Regions from separate parts of the Cobetia sp. 3AK genome, predicted to be linked through region 1. Evidence: predicted binding sites of a transcription regulator. Region 1 holds the regulator's gene; the other holds the start of a gene.
The links. Region 1 encodes LexA, which represses DNA repair genes until DNA is damaged. Its sites were predicted from a motif close to TACTGTNTANNTANACAGTA; they were not measured.
Positions count from the first base shown of each region.

Region 2: a site for LexA is predicted at 6,716-6,735, ahead of recA (recombinase RecA). Genes of this name have one in related genera too.

Region 1 is NZ_JARWKR010000001.1:288,615-298,272, reverse strand. Features, by position in the region: gene QD228_RS01275 (methylglyoxal synthase) at 1-91, opposite strand, end outside; gene pyk (pyruvate kinase) at 171-1,640, opposite strand; gene topA (type I DNA topoisomerase) at 2,248-4,890, shown strand; gene QD228_RS01260 (DUF6586 family protein) at 4,890-5,369, shown strand; gene QD228_RS01255 (hypothetical protein) at 5,623-5,862, shown strand; gene lexA (transcriptional repressor LexA) at 5,993-6,622, opposite strand; gene QD228_RS01245 (TetR/AcrR family transcriptional regulator) at 7,187-7,864, shown strand; gene QD228_RS01240 (L,D-transpeptidase) at 7,864-8,406, shown strand; gene nagZ (beta-N-acetylhexosaminidase) at 8,609-9,658, shown strand, end outside.
Region 2 is NZ_JARWKR010000007.1:139,922-149,579, reverse strand. Features, by position in the region: gene csrA (carbon storage regulator CsrA) at 1-183, opposite strand, end outside; gene QD228_RS11920 (aspartate kinase) at 546-1,793, opposite strand; gene alaS (alanine--tRNA ligase) at 1,903-4,506, opposite strand; gene QD228_RS11910 (regulatory protein RecX) at 4,755-5,393, opposite strand; gene recA (recombinase RecA) at 5,541-6,602, opposite strand; gene QD228_RS11900 (CinA family protein) at 6,834-7,355, opposite strand; gene mutS (DNA mismatch repair protein MutS) at 7,524-9,658, shown strand, end outside.

The sequences.
Region 1 (9,658 bases):
CATCCTTCTTGCCATCGTGAGCCACCAGCGCAATCCGCTTGCGTTCTGCCAGGGTGCGTCGTGCCTGGCGCTTGGGTCGTTGCTCGCTCATGCCGCTTGATCTCCTGAAGGCGGGGTGTCAGCCCCGCCAGTGATAACGCTGCCGGTATCGATCCGTCGATGCCGGTCGCTCAGTCGATGGTGCCACCGACAGTGACGATCTTCATGGTGTTGGTGCCACCGTGGGCATTCATCTGATCGCCGCGGGTCAGAATCACCAGGTCACCACGGTTGGCGATGCCGCGCGCTTCCAGCTCGGCGATGGCGCGACGGTTGATCTCCTGCGCCGGCAGCTCGCTGGAATCGAAGGGCAGGGACACCACGCCACGATAGAGAGCCATGCGGCGCTGGGTCTTCTGATCCTGGGCGAGACCGACGATCGGCAGACCCGAGCGGATGCGCGAGGCGATCAGCGGGGTATAGCCGGATTCGGTCATGCAGACGATGGCCACGACACCCGTCAGGTGGTTGGCCGCGTACATGGCAGACAGTGCGATGGTCTCGTCTGTCTTGCTGAAGCCTTCGTGGATGCGGTGCTGGGATTCCTGGGCGGCACGTTCACGCTCGGCACCCAGGCAGACACGATCCATGGTCTCGATGGTCTCGACCGGGAAATCGCCTGCCGCGGTCTCGGCTGACAGCATCACGGCGTCGGTGCCGTCGAGCACGGCATTGGCGACGTCGAAGACTTCGGCGCGGGTCGGCAGCGGGGCGCTGATCATCGACTCCATCATCTGGGTCGCGGTGATGACCACGCGGTTGAGGCTGCGGGCACGGCGGATCATGCGCTTCTGCACGCCGATCAGCTGTGCGTCGCCGATCTCCACGCCCAGATCGCCACGCGCCACCATCACGCCTTCACTGGCGAGGATGATGCCGTCGAGCACGGCGTCATCGGCGACGGCTTCGGCGCGCTCGACCTTGGCGATCAGGCCGATGTCACGACCTTCCTCGCCCAGCAGCTCACGTGCCAGCTGCATGTCGGCGCCACTGCGCGGGAAGGAGACGGCCAGATAGTCCACGCCGATGTCGATGGCGGTCTTGAGGTCTGCCTTGTCCTTCTCGGTCAGCGCCTCGGCGGACAGGCCACCGCCTTGCTTGTTGATGCCCTTGTTGTTGGACAGCTTGCCACCCACCTTGACGGTGGTGTGGATCTCGTTGCCCTTGAGTTCGTTGACCTCGAGCACCACGCGACCGTCATCAAGCAGCAGAACGTCGCCGGCGACCACGTCATCGGCCAGCTGCTGATAGTCGCAGCCGACACGCTCGACGGTACCTTCATCGCGGCCCAGGCCGATGTCCAGGATGAACGGTTGGCCTTCCTGAAGCTGGACAGCGGTGTCCTTGAAGCGGGCGATGCGGATCTTCGGACCCTGCAGATCACCCAGCACGGCGACGCTGCGGCCCTGGGCGGCGGCGGCGGCACGGACGGCCTCGGCACGCATGCGGTGGTCTTCGGGGCTGCCGTGAGAGAAGTTGAGGCGAACCACATCCACTCCGGCACGGATCATCGCGTCGAGGACGCCCGGCTTGTCACTGGCCGGACCGAGTGTGGCGACAATCTTGGTGCGGCGGATCGGGCCGTTGAACGCGTGCGGCATGAGAACATACTCCTTGAACACTTGCGTGAGGGGTCAGGCGGTTTGTGTTGTCATTTTACTACATTGACGACGTAAAGGGAGCCTGTCGAGTGTCGTGGTTGATTGGTGTGGTAGCGCGTGAGTGATTCGGCTGCCATGGCGGCGATGGTAGCGACATGACTTGCGTCTTCACAAGCGCTGGCGTCAGGCTGATGGCCAGTCAGACATGGCGTGATCCGAGAGGCCCCGGCTGTGAGGATGGCATCTACGTTGACCCGCAGGCCTGCCACTGCCTGTGTCAGTAATGCCACACTGATGTGACGAATCGTGAAAAGGCCACTTATATATAGTCATGGCTTGCCTGTCGTCATGGCGACACATGCACCTGGCGGGTCTGGCAGGTCCGGGTGCCGGTCGATGACCGCGTCATGCCTCGGGCGTCGATTCTCGAGATTCGGGGTGGTGTGTGATGTCCGCTGCCACCACCCACATGGCGTGGTGCTGGCAACATTGCTGGTCAGCGCTGAAATGCTGGGGTAGGGTAGGCGCATTTTTAGGCTGGGATAAAACCCAGCGCTACGAGTCATTCGCCGGTGCAGTCAGCGCCGGCCAGGAGATGCGAGCAACCATGGGCAAGTCACTGGTGATCGTCGAGTCGCCTGCCAAGGCCAAGACCATCAACAAGTATCTCGGCAACGACTTCGTGGTGAAGTCGAGTGTCGGGCATATCCGCGATCTGCCGACCAGCGGTAGCGGCAAGCAGGCCACCGATCCCAAGGAGCGTGCCCGTCAGGCAGCCGAGACGCGCAAGATGTCGCCGGAAGCCAAGGCGGCTCACAAGGAAAAGAAGGCCAAGACGCAGCTCATCCGTCGCATGGGGGTAGACCCGGAGAACGGCTGGGAGGCGCATTACGAGATCCTGCCCGGCAAGGAAAAGGTCGTCTCCGAGCTGACGCGCCTGGCCGAGAAGGCCGACACCATCTATCTCGCGACGGATCTGGACCGCGAAGGTGAGGCGATTGCCTGGCACCTGCGCGAGACCATCGGTGGCGACGATACCCGCTACAAGCGCGTGGTGTTCAACGAGATCACCAAGAAGGCGATCACGGCGGCCTTCGATGAGCCGGGCGATCTGAAGATGGACCGCGTGCATGCTCAGCAGGCGCGTCGCTATCTGGATCGTGTCGTCGGTTTCATGGTCTCGCCGCTGCTGTGGGCCAAGGTGGCCCGTGGGCTGTCGGCCGGTCGAGTGCAGTCGGTTGCCGTGCGCTTGATCGTCGAGCGTGAGCGTGAGATCCGTGCCTTCATTCCGGAAGAATTCTGGGATGTGCACGCAGAGCTTGCCGCGACCAGCGGCGAGGCGATCCGTTTCGAACTGGCGCGTCAGGATGGCAAGGCCTTCCGTCCGACCAGCGAGAAGGAAACGCTGGATCGCATCGCGGCGCTGCGTACCGCTCGGCTCGCGATTTCCAATCGCGAAGACAAGCCGACCCGCTCCAAGCCGAATGCCCCCTTCATCACCTCGACCCTGCAGCAGGCGGCCAGCAGTCGTCTCGGCTTCTCGGTCAAGAAGACCATGATGATGGCGCAGCGCCTCTACGAGGCCGGTTACATCACTTACATGCGTACCGACTCGACCAATCTGTCGGCGGACGCGGTGGCCACCGCGCGGGACTTCATCGCTGAGGAATTCGGCGACAACTATCTGCCGCAGGCCGCCAACGTCTACTCCAGCAAGGAAGGCGCCCAGGAAGCTCACGAAGCGATCCGTCCCTCCGAGGTGGCGCGTCGCGCGACGGACCTCACCGGCATGGAGCGTGACGCGGAGCGTCTGTATGAGCTGATCTGGCGTCAGTTCGTCGCCTGCCAGATGGTGCCGGCGGAGTATCTGTCCTCGACCCTGACCATCGAGGTCGATGGCTACGAGCTGCGCGCCAAGGGCCGGGTGCTCAAGTTTGACGGTTATACCCGCGTGATGAAGCCGGCGGGCAAGAAGGAAGAGGACCAGTCACTGCCGGACCTGGCCATCGGCGAGGTGCTGGAGCTGGTCGAGCTGGACCCGCAGCAGCACTTCACCAAGCCGACGGCGCGTTACACCGAAGCCAGTCTGGTCAAGGAGCTGGAGAAGCGCGGCATCGGCCGTCCTTCGACCTATGCGGCCATCATCTCGACCATTCAGGATCGTGGTTACGTGGCGCTGGAAAATCGGCGTTTCTATGCCGAGAAGCTGGGTGACATCGTCACTGATCGTCTCAGTGAATCCTTCAAGGACCTGATGGACTTCGGCTTCACCGCGCGCATGGAAGACTACCTCGATGAGGTGGCCAATGGTCAGCGCAACTGGCGCGAGCTGCTGGATGCCTTCTACGCCGAGTTCAAGGCCGAGCTGGATCACGCCCAGTCAGAAGAGGGCATGCGCCCGAATCAGCCGGTGCCGACCGATATCGCCTGCCCGACCTGTGGTCGCGAGATGCAGATCCGTACCGCCTCCACCGGCGTCTTCCTGGGGTGCTCCGGTTACAACCTTCCGCCCAAGGAGCGCTGCAAGACCACCATCGACCTGTTGCCGGGGGATGAGGCGGTCGCCGCTGACGCGGATGAGAATGCCGAGACCGATGCACTGCGTGCCAAGCGCCGTTGTCCGATCTGCGCCACGGCCATGGACAGCTATCTGATCGACGAGCAGCGCAAGCTGCACGTCTGCGGCAACAGCCCGGACTGCGTGGGACATGAAGTCGAGCAGGGTCAGTTCCGCATCAAGGGCTACGATGGACCGGTGATCGAGTGCGACAAGTGCGGTGCCGACATGCAGCTCAAGACCGGGCGTTTCGGCAAGTACTTCGGCTGCACCAACGAGGATTGCAAGAACACCCGCAAGCTGCTCAAGTCCGGGGAGGTCGCGCCGCCGAAGATGGACCCGATCCCCATGCCGGAACTTGCCTGCGTGAAGGTCGAGGATCACTACGTGCTGCGTGATGGCGCCAGTGGCCTGTTCCTTGCCGCCAGTCAGTTCCCCAAGAATCGCGAGACGCGTCCGCCGCTGGTCAGCGAGCTCAAGGCGCATGCCGACGAGCTGCCGGAGAAGTATCACTTCATCCTCAAGGCGCCGGAGAAAGACCCCGATGGCCGCCCGACGCAGATTCGTTTCTCGCGCAAGGCCAAGGAGCAGTTCGTGATGACGGACGAGGATGGCAAGGCGACGGGGTGGAAGGCGACCTTCGACAACGGCCGTTGGGTCGTCGAGGACAAGCGCAAGGGAGCCAAGAGCTGATGAGCCAGCGTGGCCGCACCAATCAACTGCTGTATCAGGCCGAGTTGCTGCTGGAGCAGACGGCCGTCGCGACGCGTGATGAGCATGCCGTCGCACGGCGCATGGCCGGTGAGGAAGGGGCGCTGGCGTTGATGGAGCTGGCATTGGCCTCGTTGATCGAGGAGTGCGCCGCGTCGGCACGCTGGCCTGAGGTCGGCTGGCGCGAGCGGCTGGCCACACCGCCGACTCCCGTGGCGGAAATCGAGCAGTTGCGAAGCCTGCAGGCGCAGCCGGACAGTTGGTTGAGCCAGCTGGTGGCCGATATCACGCGTCTGCATGAAGAGGGCGGTGCTGCCCGGCGTGAGGAAGGCCAGGCGCGTGGCGATGGTCTCATCATCGCCGCGGCGGCCAATGCGCCTCTGGCAGAGCGTCTCGCCACGGCAGTCAGCGCCATGAAGGCGTTGCTGTCACACCTTCGCGAGTCGAATGTGGAGTGGTAGCGTCGCGCCTTGCCTGACCCGAAGGCGCTGGCATGTCACGCACCTGTCATTCAGGTGACGCCCTGGCATGACGGGTGCTAGACTGGCGGCATTGTGGCAAGCCCTGCATTCTCCGGTACGACCATGGCTCTGGCTGTGGTCGTACTTTTTTCTGCATTGTCGCCAGTGACTGCAAGTCGCAGGGCCTGCCCGCCGTCAAGCTGACGATCACAACGACGCCGGTATCCTCAGGATGCCGTGCAGGAGGAATGACGTGTCCGATCCCGCCGTACTTGAAATCGTGCAAATGGAAGATGGGGAAGTGATCCTGCGTGCCGCCGAGAGTGAAGGTGAGCCACTTCTCAGTATCCGCATCTCCGATGAAGCTGCCGATCTGCTGCGTGACAATCGCTTCGAGGTCGCGCGTGAGATGATCGACCACGCCATCACCCGCACCCGCCTGTGGGATGGCGAGGATGATGAAGACGAGCAGTCGGAAGGCATGGTGCACTGAGCACTTCCCGCATGTCTGCCTGTCACGAAAAAACCCGCCAATCGGCGGGTTTTTTCGTGGATGCCCTGATGGCGACAATCGTCATCTGCGCGTCAGCGCTGTGAGGTCAGACTGCCTGCGAGCCTTGAGATCAGTGCAGGCCGCCATCGCGGATCACGCCCACGCCGAGGCCCTCGATTTCCAGGCTGTCCGTGCGCAGATCCACCTTGATGGGAGCGAAGTCCTCGTTCTCGGCTTCCAGCCATACGTAATGGCCATCGCGACGGAAGCGCTTCACCGTCACTTCATCTCCCAGACGCGCCACCACGATCTGTCCGTCACGCACGCTGCTCGTGCGGTGCACGGCCAGCAGGTCACCTTCCAGAATGCCGACATCCTTCATCGAGACCCCGCGCACGCGCAGCAGATAGTCGGCGGCAGGCGAGAAGTAGTCACTGGGCAGCGGGCAATGGCGATCGATATGCTGGCTGGCCAGGATAGGGCTGCCAGCGGCCACTTCCCCGATGACCGGCAGGCCCTGCTCGCTATCCTCTTCCGCCTCTGCCAGAGACGGCACGCGGATGCCCCGCGAGGTGCCCGGCACCATCTCGATGGCTCCCTTGCGCTTCAGGGCACGCAGATGCTCTTCCGCGGCATTCGGTGAGCGAAAGCCCAGTGCCTGGGCGATTTCGGCACGCGTTGGCGGATAGCCTGAGGACTTGATGGTCTTGATGATGAAATCGAAGACATCCTGCTGGCGCGGAGTAAGCGGCTGAGTCATGGGCATTGCCTTTGGCCTGGGCGGCATCTGAGCTGACGGCACGGGGTGTGCATCCATACAACTGTCATTGTATCCAGTCATGGCGGTCATGCAAGGCATCGTGGGTGCTTTGGCAGCAACGTTGCCGGCATCTTCGTCGACATCGACATGCTGACGCGAGACAGCGGGTGTCCGGGACGCCCCATGACCATCCCGTCCCCGAATGTCCCGCGTGAATGCGCGTCCTGCCGGTCTTGGCTGTCGAGTGTTTGAAACAACCAGCAATTGCCAGTCATGGCATGGACAGCTAGAATTATCTTGTTTCAAACGAATGTTCGTCGGGCGCATCCGGCTACCGGTACACAGGCCCTGTGTGTCCTGTGCGTCTGTCCTGTGCTCGGGATACGGCTCGTGGCAGCCTCCGCCTCGGAGTCGCTGCCTGACACGCGGTGCGTGAAGACCGACATGTCGTTTGATTGACCTGCATGAGAAGAGTCGCCCCCCGGGCCACGGCCTTGCCGTTGTCCGGGGGGACAAGGACTCCCGTGCCCCCTCGTGATTGATCACCTGACAAGGCATCCGCCCATGGCCCAGACCGATACCGTTACCCGTATCCTCGATACCGCCGAGGTCCTGTTCGCCGAGCGAGGCTTCGCCGAAACCTCGCTGCGCAATATCACCAGCAAGGCCAAGGTCAACCTGGCGGCGGTCAATTATCACTTCGGCTCAAAGAAGTCATTGATCCAGGCAGTGTTCGCCCGCTATCTCGACCCCTTCAGCGAGCGTTTCCATGCGGCACTCGACAGTGTCGAGCAGCAGCATGCCGGTCGTCAGGTGCCGCTGGAAACGCTGCTGGAAGTGATGGCGCGCACGGTGCTTGAGGTGCCGGCCGAGCGCAACAGCCTGCGTACCTTCATGCGCCTGCTCGGGCTTGCCTATACCCAGGGGCAGGGCCACATGCGCCGCTACATTCGCGAGCATTACGGCACGGTCTTCAGCCGCTTCGCCGAGCTCCTGAAGCTTGCGACGCCGGACCTGCCAGACAACGAGCGCTTCTGGCGTCTGCACTTCATGCTCGGCAGCGTGATCTTCACCTTCTCGGGACTGGACGCACTGCGCGATATCGAAGAGGCCGAATACGGCCATCACACCAGTGTGCGCGAGCTGATCCAGCACATGCGTCCGGTGGTGGTGGCGGCGATGGCGGCTCCGCTGCCGGCCTCGCTCGGAGATGGTGAAGCGGTCACCCAGGCGGCCAGCTGATGGCTTGCTGGGTCTGCGTGGATCTCACCCGCCAGCGTCTCGAGATACGCAATGACGCGCCCAGTGGCAGTCGTGATGCGCCGCCCCCCGCGGCTGACCCTGACACGCTGGTGCATGCCTGTGCGATCTCCAGCGGCCTCAACGGTATCGGCGAGCTCGATGGCAGCGGTTGCACGCCGACCGGCTGGCATGTGGTTCGCGCCGCGATCGGGGAGGGCAATCCGCGTGGTGCCGTCTATCGTGGGCGGCGCTTCACGGGAGAGGTGTTCACGCCTCGACTGGCCGCCGAGCACCCCGAACGCGACTGGATCCTGACGCGTATCCTGTGGCTCAGCGGTCGTGAGCCCGGCATCAACCGTGGCCGCAACGCGGCGGGACAGCGCGTCGACAGCCTGCGGCGCTACATCTACTTCCATGGCACGCCGTCCAGCGAGCCGATGGGCACCCCGGCCTCCCATGGGTGCATTCGTCTGCGCGATGAGGATCTGCTGTGCCTTTACCGGCATGCGCCGGCCGGAACGCCAGTGCTGTTGCACGCCTGACGCTGCGTTGCCTGGCGGCTGGTGCTCGCGACTGTTCGAGTCGCGCTCAGTCGGCTAGAATTGCGCCTTTCCTCGCGCCGGCCGCCTGTCCTGAGGCTTGTCTTCCAGGCTGCCGAGCCCCGTAACGACATGAAACCCTGCCGTGCGTGCCATGCCTTGCAGCGCATGACACGGCCAGCAGGCCATGGACAGGAAGGATGTCATGACACAGCCATTGGGCTCCGTAATGCTCGACGTCGAGGGGCATACCCTCACGTCTGACGAACGTGAACTACTGGCACGCCCCGCCGTCGGCGGCGTCATCCTGTTTGCGCGCAACTGTGCTTCTCCCGAGCAGGTGCTGGCGCTGTGCGGTGAGATCCGCCGCGTCAATCCACATCTGTTGATCGCCATCGATCAGGAAGGCGGACGGGTGCAACGGCTGCGCGAAGGCGTGACCCGCCTGCCGCCGATGCGCGCCCTGGCACATTGCTGCCTGGGACGTGACTGTGACGGCTGCGGTGATGATGCCCAGTCGTCAGGGCTCGGGTTTGCCCGTGACGCCGGCTGGTTGCTGGGCATGGAGATGGCCGCCATTGGCTGCGACATCACCTTCGCGCCGGTATTGGATATCGATGTCGCGGGTTCCACCATCATCGGCGACCGCAGTTTCGGGACGACTCCCGAGGACGTGATTGCCGTCGGGACCGCCTTCATCGAGGGCCTGCGCGAAGCTGGTATGGCAGCGGTCGGCAAGCATTATCCCGGTCATGGTGGCATCGCGGCGGATACCCACCGCGAGCGCGTGATCGACCCCCGCCCCTTCCGCGAGCTGCGCGAGCATGATCTCAAGCCCTTCGCGGCGCTGGCGGATCGCCTGGGTGGCGTGATGCCGGCTCATGTCATCTATCCCGACTTCGATGCGCGCCCCGCCGGCTTCTCGCCAAGCTGGCTGGGACTGCTGCGTGAGGAGTTCGGTTTCAAGGGTGCCATCTTCTCCGATGACCTGGGCATGGCGGCTGCCGTGGCCGAGGGCGAGCCGGAAGTGCGCGCTCGTCTGGCACTGGATGCCGGCTGCGACATGGCGCTGGTGTGCAATGATCCCGCCGCCGCACGTGCCGTGCTCGACAGCCTCGATGGGGATGAGCAGCGCAATGCCGGCAAGCGTCAGGCGCGTCTGCGCTACGGGCGCGCCCGCCCGACGCTCGAGGGCCTTGCGGGGCTGTCTCGCTGGCGGCGTACCCATGCACGTCTCGAGGCGCTGGCGGCCAGT
Region 2 (9,658 bases), on a different contig from region 1:
GGCATCACCGTTGTCTTCCTTCTCGCGCTGGATACGCTGATAGATCTCTTCACGATGGACGGCGACGTCCTTGGGTGCGTTGACACCGATTCGCACCTGATTTCCCTTCACACCGAGCACGGTGACGGTGATGTCATCACCAATCATCAGCGTTTCACCTACTCTACGGGTCAGGATGAGCATGACTGATCTCCTTGTCAGTAATTCATACAGCCGGGACGGCAACAGGATTCGAAGTCAGCGACCGGCAGGGACGAGCCGGCCACCGAGGTGCATGAGGCCTGGAGATTATGCGTCATGCATGCTCCGACGGCCAACACCACCCCTTCATATCAACTGAATGACTCGTTGAATGAAAGCACCCGACACACCGGCTCTCCCCCAGAAGGTGCGATCGCCAATGTATCGGGTGCATGAGGCAGGGCCCCTGGCGCTCCTTGCCGGGCCTCACTTCCATGCAGTGCAGTCCCTGGCGGAAGGACGAGCCACCCACGGGTGGCAAGTCACTTCATCTGAGCACCATTGTGCTGATCATTCAATGCAAATCAGGCAGTCTCGTCGCTGACGGCTTCCGCATCCAGGCCGAAGGCGGTGTGCAGTGCACGCACGGCCAGCTCCATGAACTTCTCGTCGATCAGAACGGAGATCTTGATCTCGGACGTGGACACCATGCGGATGTTGATGCCCTCTTCCGCCAGCACGCGGAACATCTTGGAGGCGACACCGGCATGGGAACGCATGCCGACACCGACCAGCGAGACCTTGGCGATATTGTCATCGCCTCTGAGCTCCCCACCGCCGACGGACGGAATGACCGTCTCGTTGAGGATGCGTTGGGTCGCCTTGAAGTCGCTCTTGGCCACCGTGAAGGAGAAGTCGGTCGTATTGCCGTCCGGGGAGACGTTCTGGACGATCATGTCGATCTCGATGTTGGAATCGGCGATCGGGCCCAGAATCTTGGAGGCGACACCCGGAATGTCCGGCGTGTTGAGCAGGGTCAGCTTGGCTTCGTTGACATTGAAGGCAATGCCGGAGATCAGCGGTTCTTCCATGTTGTCTTCTTCCTCAGCGACGATCAGGGTACCCGGGCCATCCTCGAAGGAAGACAGCACACGCAGGGGAACATTGTACTTGCCGGCGAATTCCACCGAACGGATCTGCAGGATCTTGGAGCCAAGGCTCGCCATTTCCAGCATTTCCTCGACGGTCACCGTTTCCAGACGACGTGCCTTGGAGCACACACGTGGATCAGTGGTGTAGACACCATCGACATCGGTATAGATCTGACACTCGTCCGCCTTGAGGGCTGCCGCCAGGGCGACGCCGGTGGTGTCCGAGCCACCGCGCCCCAGTGTCGTGATATTGCCTTCATCATCGACCCCCTGGAAGCCAGCGACCACCACGACCTTGCCAGCATCGAGGTCTTCGCGCAGGTCATCGGTGTCGATGCGCTGGATACGCGCCTTGGTGTGCGCGCTATCGGTACGAATGCCTACCTGAGCGCCGGTATAGGAGGTCGCGTCGACACCGATCTTCTGCAGTGCCATGGCCAGCAGGGAGATGGTCACCTGCTCACCGGTAGAGACCAGCATGTCCATTTCGCGCGGCGTCGGGTCATCGTTGATCTCGCTGGCGAGACCGATCAGTCGGTTCGTCTCGCCACTCATGGCTGAGACGACCACGACAACCTGATGGCCTTCGTCGCGGAATCGCTTGACCTTCTCGGCGACGGCCTTGATCCGCTCCACCGAGCCGACCGAAGTGCCTCCGAACTTCTGAACGTATAGCGCCATGTGCGTTTCCGTTATCCGTGTCCGTTTGCGTTGTCCCCACATGAGACTCATGCGGGCCCAAAAAGAGGCCGGGTCTCCTCACGAGAAGCCCGGCCTTCATCTTGTCTTCTTACCCCAGCTGGGCGTCTACCCAGGCTGGCACGCCGGCCAGTGCCCCGGGAAGCGATGCGGCATCACTGCCACCGGCCTGCGCCATGTCAGCACGACCACCGCCCTTGCCACCGACCTGCTCAGCCACGTGACGCACCAGATCACCCGCCTTGATGCGCGAGGTCAGATCATCGGTGACGCCCGCAATCAGGCTGACCTTGTCACCATCCGCGACGCCAAGCACCAGAATGCCGGAACCCAGCTTGGATTTCAGGTCATCCATCAGGCCACGCAACTCCTTGCCGGAGACGCCTTCGACCTGCTTGGCCAGCACCTTGAGCCCCTGGACATCCGCGATGTCGCTCAGCATGTCACTGGCAGAGGCGGACGCCAGCTTGGCCTTCAGACGCTCAAGCTCCTTCTCGAGACCGCGGTTGCGCTCAAGCAGACTGGTGACACGCTCCTCGACCTGCTCCGGCTTGGCCTTGAGGCGCTCGCCCAGACGAGTCAGGGTCGCTTCCTGCGCCAGCAGGAAATCACGTGCCGCACGGCCAGTGATGGCTTCGATACGGCGCACGCCGGAGGCGATGCCAGTCTCGGCGATGATGTGCATCTGACCGATGTCACCACTGCGCCTGACGTGAGTCCCGCCACACAGCTCGATGGAGAAGGCATTCTGACCGATGGTCAGCACGCGGACCTGCTCACCATACTTGGCATCGAAGAGTGCCGCCGCGCCGCGCGCCTTGGCTTCATCGAGAGTCATGAACTCGATGGTGGTCTCGGCGTTGGCGAGAATCTGCACATTGACGATGCGCTCGACCTCGGAGAGCTGTTCTGCGGTCATCGCCTCAAAGTGACTGAAGTCGAAGCGCAGGCGCTCGGCCGTCACCAGCGAGCCCTTCTGCTGGACGTGCTCACCCAGCACCTGGCGCAGCGCTTCATGCAGCAGGTGCGTGGCGGAGTGGTTGCGCACGGAGGCAGCACGCAGGTCTGCATCGACCTGCGGACGCACCGCGTCGCCCACCGCGAGCGAACCTTCGATCAGCACACCGTGATGCAGATGATGTCCGGCCTGCTTCTGGGTATCGCTGACCTGGAAACGGCCGCCCTCCAGATGCAGATAACCGGTATCGCCCGCCTGACCACCGGACTCGCCATAGAACGGCGTGGTATCGAGTACCACGATGCCCTTGGTATCGGCCTCGAGACGCTCGAGCGCATTGCCTTCGCTGTCGAACAGCGCGGTGACGGTCGCCTCACCCTCGAGGTGATCATAGCCGGTGAATTGCGTCTCGCCTTCCAGCGTCAGGTTGGCGGAATAGTCGCCCCCGAAATTGCTGGCAGCACGTGCACGCTCACGCTGAGCTTCCAGCGCGGCCTCGAAACCGGCCTCATCGAGGATCAGTTCGCGCTCGCGGCAGATGTCGGCGGTCAGGTCGTAGGGGAAGCCGTAGGTATCGTAGAGCTTGAAGATGGTTTCGCCGTCGAGGGTATTGCCATCCAGCTCGGCGATGGCCTCCTCGAGCAGCTTCATGCCGTGCTCCAGCGTACGCGCGAACTGCTCCTCTTCCTTGAGCAGCACACGCTCGATCTGCTCACGCGCAGAGCGCAGTTCCGGATAGGCATCGCCCATCTCGGCATCCAGCGCCGCGACCAGCTTGTAGAAGAAGCTGCCGCGCGCGCCCAGCTTGTGACCATGACGCACGGCACGGCGAATGATGCGGCGCAGCACGTAGCCACGCCCTTCGTTGGACGGCAGCACGCCATCGGCGATCAGGAAGGCACACGAACGGATGTGATCCGCCACCACGCGCAGCGAGGGAGTGGTGATGTTGTCGTGACCGATGATCTCGGCCGCCGCCGCCAGCAGATTCTGGAACAGGTCGATCTCGTAGTTGGAGTGCACGCCCTGCATCACGGCCGCGACGCGCTCCAGCCCCATGCCGGTATCGATGGACGGCTTAGGCAGCGGGTTCAGCGTGCCTTCGGCATCACGATCGAACTGCATGAAGACCAGGTTCCAGATCTCGATGTAGCGGTCGCCATCTTCGTCCGGGCTGCCCGGCGGGCCACCGGCGACGTCTTCACCGTGATCATAGAAGATCTCGGAAGACGGGCCACAGGGGCCGGTGTCGCCCATCTGCCAGAAGTTGTCCTCGTCGAGACGCGAGAAGCGGTTCTGATCGATGCCGACCTCGTTGAACCAGATGTCACGGGCTTCGTCATCACTGACGTGCACGGTGACCCACAGCTTCTCCTTCGGCAGGCCCAGCTCTTCGGTCAGGAACTTCCAGGCGAACTGGATGGCTTCGCGCTTGAAGTAGTCACCGAAGCTGAAGTTGCCCAGCATCTCGAAGAAAGTGTGGTGACGTGCGGTGTAACCGACGTTGTCCAGGTCATTGTGCTTGCCGCCGGCGCGCACGCAGCGCTGTGCGGAGGTGGCACGGCTGTAGCCACGCGGATCACGGCCCAGGAAGACATCCTTGAAGGGCACCATGCCGGCGTTGGTGAACAGCAGGGTCGGGTCGTTGTTCGGCACCAGAGAACTGGTGGGAACGATGGTATGCCCCTGCTTCTCGAAATAGGTCAGGAAGGCGTTTCTGATTTCTGCGCTTTTCATAGAGGTTCCGTAGCGATGTGCGTAAAGACGCTCCGGGGGTCTTCTTCTGCATGACTTCCGCATGGTTTTTGCATGTTCATCCATGTGGGAATGCATGGAGGTGCAATGAAAAGCATGAAAGAAGGCGCCTGCCCCGTGCCGTCGCAAGACGACCTAGTATAACGCCTGTTCGCGCAAGCTAAAGGGGGGGAAATGGCTTGAGTGACCGGTTTGCGCGTTCCGAGCCATTGCCTGGGCAATGGCTGGCCTCACGCCTCGTCTTCCGTCCAGGCGGACTCCATGGCGTAGCGCAACTGCTCGTAGTCGAAGCCGCGCTGGAGCAGGAAGCGCTCTCGGCGCGCACGCTCCTTGTGACCCTCGCCCGCTGAGGAAAAGCGCCTTGCCAACGTCTCGCGCGCCAGCTCGAAGAAGTCCACCGCATCAACATGTCCGAAGGCATCAGGCACCGGATCACAGGCAGCACGCATCACGGCACCTGACGTCTCGTTGTCGATGCCACGCTGGCGCAACTCCTGCTGGATACGCCTGGGGCCCTGCCCCCTCAGCACCCGTGTCCGCAGGAAGCTGGCGGCGAAGCGCTCATCGGATTGCAGGCCTTCCTCGACCAGACGCTCCAGCACTTCCTCGATCAGCAGCTCGACCTCATCACGACTCAAGCGCGTCTCGGCGCCCTCCTCGCCACTCGCGGACTGCTCCGCCAGCGCATCATCGCTGACGGTCTGCAGGTAGTCGCGCTCCTTGAGATAGTCGTGCAGCTCGCGACGGCTGTGCTCGCGGCGTGCCAGACGTGCGATGGCGTCATTGCGGGCACGCCGTTGCGGCGTCATCGCGCCGACATCGAGGGGCTGATAGTCTGGCCCGGCGGTCTCTCTTTCCTGATCGTGCATGTTGGCGCTCCTTTCTGGAGGGGCACCCGAGATGGCGAAATCCCCGGTGCAAAACGCACAGCGCCCGCCACCGAAAACGGGGCGGGCGCTGCAGATCACTGAAAGGCGCTGAAATCAGCGCTCAATGAACACGTTCTCGAGCAGGTCTCAATCGAGATCCAGATCATCTTCATTTTCGGCGACCACTTCTTCCTTGGCCTCTTCCTTGGTTTCCGGAGAAGCCAGCAGCTGGGCGCGAATCTGGCTCTCGATCTCTTCCATGATCGCGGGGTTGTCCTCCAGATACTGGGCGGAGTTGGCCTTGCCCTGACCGATCTTGCTGCCCTGGTAGCTGTACCAGGCACCTGCCTTGCCGACCAGACCACACTGCACGCCCAGATCAATGACCTCACCGGCGTGGTAGATGCCCTTGCCGTAGAGAATCTGGAACTCGGCCTGGCGGAACGGCGGCGCGACCTTGTTCTTCACGACCTTGACGCGAGTCTCGTTACCGGTGACTTCATCGCCGGACTTCACGGAGCCGGTACGACGGATGTCGAGACGGACACTCGAGTAGAACTTCAGCGCGTTACCACCGGTGGTGGTTTCCGGGCTACCGAACATCACCCCGATCTTCATGCGGATCTGGTTGATGAACACTACCATGCAGTTGGCATTCTTGATGTGGCCCGTCACCTTGCGCAGCGCCTGGGACATCAGACGCGCCTGCAGGCCGACGTGGGAGTCACCCATCTCACCCTCGATCTCGGCACGCGGCGTCAGGGCTGCCACGGAATCGACGATGATGACGTCGACACCACCGGAACGCACCAGCATGTCGACGATCTCGAGTGCCTGCTCACCGGTATCCGGCTGGGAGACCAGCATCTCGTCCAGATTGACGCCCAGCTTCTCGGCGTAGGACGGATCCAGCGCGTGCTCGGCATCGATGAAGGCACACACCTTGCCCTGCTTCTGGGCCTGGGCGATGACCGAGAGCGTCAGTGTCGTCTTGCCCGAGGATTCCGGACCGTAGATCTCGACCACTCGACCGAAAGGCAGGCCACCGATGCCGAGCGCGATATCCAGGCCCAGAGACCCGGTGGATACCGACGGGATGGCCACACGCGGGGCATCGCCCATGCGCATGACGGCGCCCTTGCCGAACTGGCGCTCGATCTGGGACAGCGCCGCGTTCAGCGCCTTGGTACGATTGTCGTCCTGTGCCATGTGGCCTCCTGTCGAACGGCGGCGCCGCATGGGCAACCACCTGAAATAGGAAATTCTCAAGCTTCGGGTGATGCAGAGACTGTCAGCCTAGCGGCTGGGCTGTCATGGCAAAACCCTGTATACATGGACAGTATGATGCCGCATGTTTCATCGTTCTGCCAGTCCGGTGATGCGCTTTTTCAGGCAGCAGTCTCAACGCAGAGGGTTGCATGCGTCTCGAGCCTCACCAGTTCAGCCCTGCCAGGCTTCCACGCATTCGATCAAGCCTTGCAATGCCACCCTCACGGCGGCGTCGCGCACGGCCTGGCGGTCTCCCGGAAAGTGGAAACACCGCGCCTGCTGTCGCGCCTCACTGCCCCATGCCAGCCACACCGTCCCCACGGGCTTTTCTTCACTGCCGCCTCCCGGACCCGCCACACCACTGATTGCCACCCCCAATTCGGCACCGCTGTCACGACACGCTCCCTTGACCATCTCGCGCACGACGGCCTCGGAGACTGCCCCGAAGTCCGCGAGCGATGCTTCGCTGACGCCGAGCAGACGCCGCTTGGCAGCATTCGAGTACGTCACATAGCCCGCCTCGAAATAGCCGGAGCTACCGGAAATCGCCGTGATCGCGGCACTCACGCCACCCCCGGTGCATGACTCTGCAGCAGTGATCTGGACTCCGCGCGCCAATGCCAGCGCCTGCAGCTGCTCGGCCAGTGCATTCGCATCCGGTGCCTCGGACGTCGTATCCGTCAATCGGGCCATGAACGAACTCCTTTCTAGAAGTGGTCTGAGGAAAAGGGAAGCGAGCAGGAGGCATCACAGGCATTGGAGCCGGCCGCGCCAGTCCGTAGAATATCGCGCATCCCGCATGCCGTGTTCTCGCATGTGCGTCTTTTTCCCATTGCAGTGCAGTCAAGGAAGTCCATGGCCATGGCCAAGAACAGCGCGCCCCAGATGACGCCGATGATGGCGCAGTACATGAAGATCAAACGCGAGCACCCCGGTGTGCTGCTGTTCTATCGCATGGGCGACTTCTATGAGCTGTTCCATGAGGACGCCAAGCGAGCCGCGCAATTGCTCGATATCACCCTGACGGCACGTGGCAGCTCCGGCGGCTCCCCCATTCCCATGGCAGGGGTGCCTTATCACAGCGCCGAGGGTTACCTGGCACGCCTGGTGAAAATGGGCGAATCCGTGGCCATCTGCGAGCAGATCGGCGACCCCGCGACCACCAAGGGTCCCGTCGAGCGCAAGGTGGTGCGCATCGTCACACCGGGCACCCTGCATGACGAGGCGCTTCTGGATGCCAGCCGTGACAATCTGCTGGTGGCGCTGCATCGAGACGGTGAGACCTGGGGCCTGGCGGCACTGGAGCTTTCCTCAGGACGCTTCAGCGTACTGGAAGTCAATGGCGATGAAGAACTGCTGGCCGAGATCCAGCGTCTGTCACCCGCCGAGCTGATGGTCGGCGAGAGTCGTGAACTGCCAAGCAGTCTTGCCTCACGCCCGGGCCTGACCCGTCAGAGCGACTGGCATTTCGACCATGAGACCGCGTTGCGCCTGCTGTGCGATCAGTTCGGCGTTCAGGACCTCAATGGTTTCGGTTGCAGTCATCTGACCTGCGCGGTCACCGCTGCTGGTGCCCTGCTCGACTACGCGCGTGACACGCAGCGCACCGGTCTGCCCCACGTGACGGCGCTGGCCGTGGAGAGTCGCGACGATTCGGTCGTGATCGATGCCGCCAGCCGTCGCAACCTCGAGATCGACACCAACCTGGGCGGCAGCAGCGACAACACGCTGGCCAGTGTGCTGGACGTGACTGCCACCGCGATGGGCTCACGCCTGCTCAAGCGCTGGCTCAACCGCCCGCTGCGCGATCAGACCCAGATCGGCCAGCGCCAGGCGGCAGTGCAGCGCTTGATGGAGGGCGACTACCCATTCGAACTGCAAGGCCTGCTCAAGCGGATCGGCGATGTGGAGCGCATCCTGGCGCGTGTTGCACTGCGCAGCGCCCGCCCGCGGGACATGGCGCGCCTGCGTGATGGCCTCAATACACTGCCAGAGCTGCGTGCCGTGCTCGCCAGCGTCGAGAAAGGCAGTGCCATCGATGACCTGCGCGATGGCATCCGCCTGTTCCCCGCCCTCTCGGCCATGCTCAGCGAAGCGCTGATCGAGAATCCGCCGGTCGTGCTGCGCGATGGCGGGGTGATCGCCGATGGCTACGACGATGAGCTGGACGAGTATCGCGGCCTCTCCGAGAACGCCGGTCAGTATCTGGTGGCCCTCGAGACCCGTGAGCGTGAGCGCACCGGCATCAGCAACCTCAAGGTCGGCTACAACCGCGTGCATGGTTACTTCATCGAGCTGCCGCGCTCCCAGTCAGCGGAAGCTCCGCCGGAATACATCCGCCGCCAGACGCTCAAGAATGCCGAGCGCTTCATCATCCCGGAACTCAAGGAATTCGAGGACAAGGCGCTGTCGGCCAAGTCCAAGTCGCTGGCCCGCGAGAAGCTGCTGTATGAGCACCTTCTGGATGACCTGAATACCGAACTGGATGGCCTGCAGCAGACGGCACGCGCCCTGGCGTCACTGGATGTGCTCACCGCCTTTGCTGATCGCGCCGCCGCACTGGACTTCGTCCGCCCGCAGCTCAGCGACACGCCGGGAATCGACATCGAAGGCGGCCGCCACCCTGTGGTGGAACATGTCAGCGACCACCCCTTCGTGCCCAACGACGTGCGCTTTGACGATGCGCGCCGCATGCTGGTGATCACCGGCCCCAACATGGGCGGTAAATCCACCTACATGCGTCAGACCGCGCTGATCGCACTGCTCGCGCATACCGGCAGCTTCGTACCCGCCGCTCGCGCCTGCATCGGCCCGCTGGATCGCATCTTCACGCGTATCGGCTCCTCGGATGACCTGGCCGGTGGCCGCTCGACCTTCATGGTCGAGATGACCGAGACTGCCAGCATCCTGCACAACGCCACCGACGAGAGTCTGGTGCTGATGGATGAGATCGGTCGCGGCACCTCGACCTTCGATGGCCTGTCATTGGCCTGGGC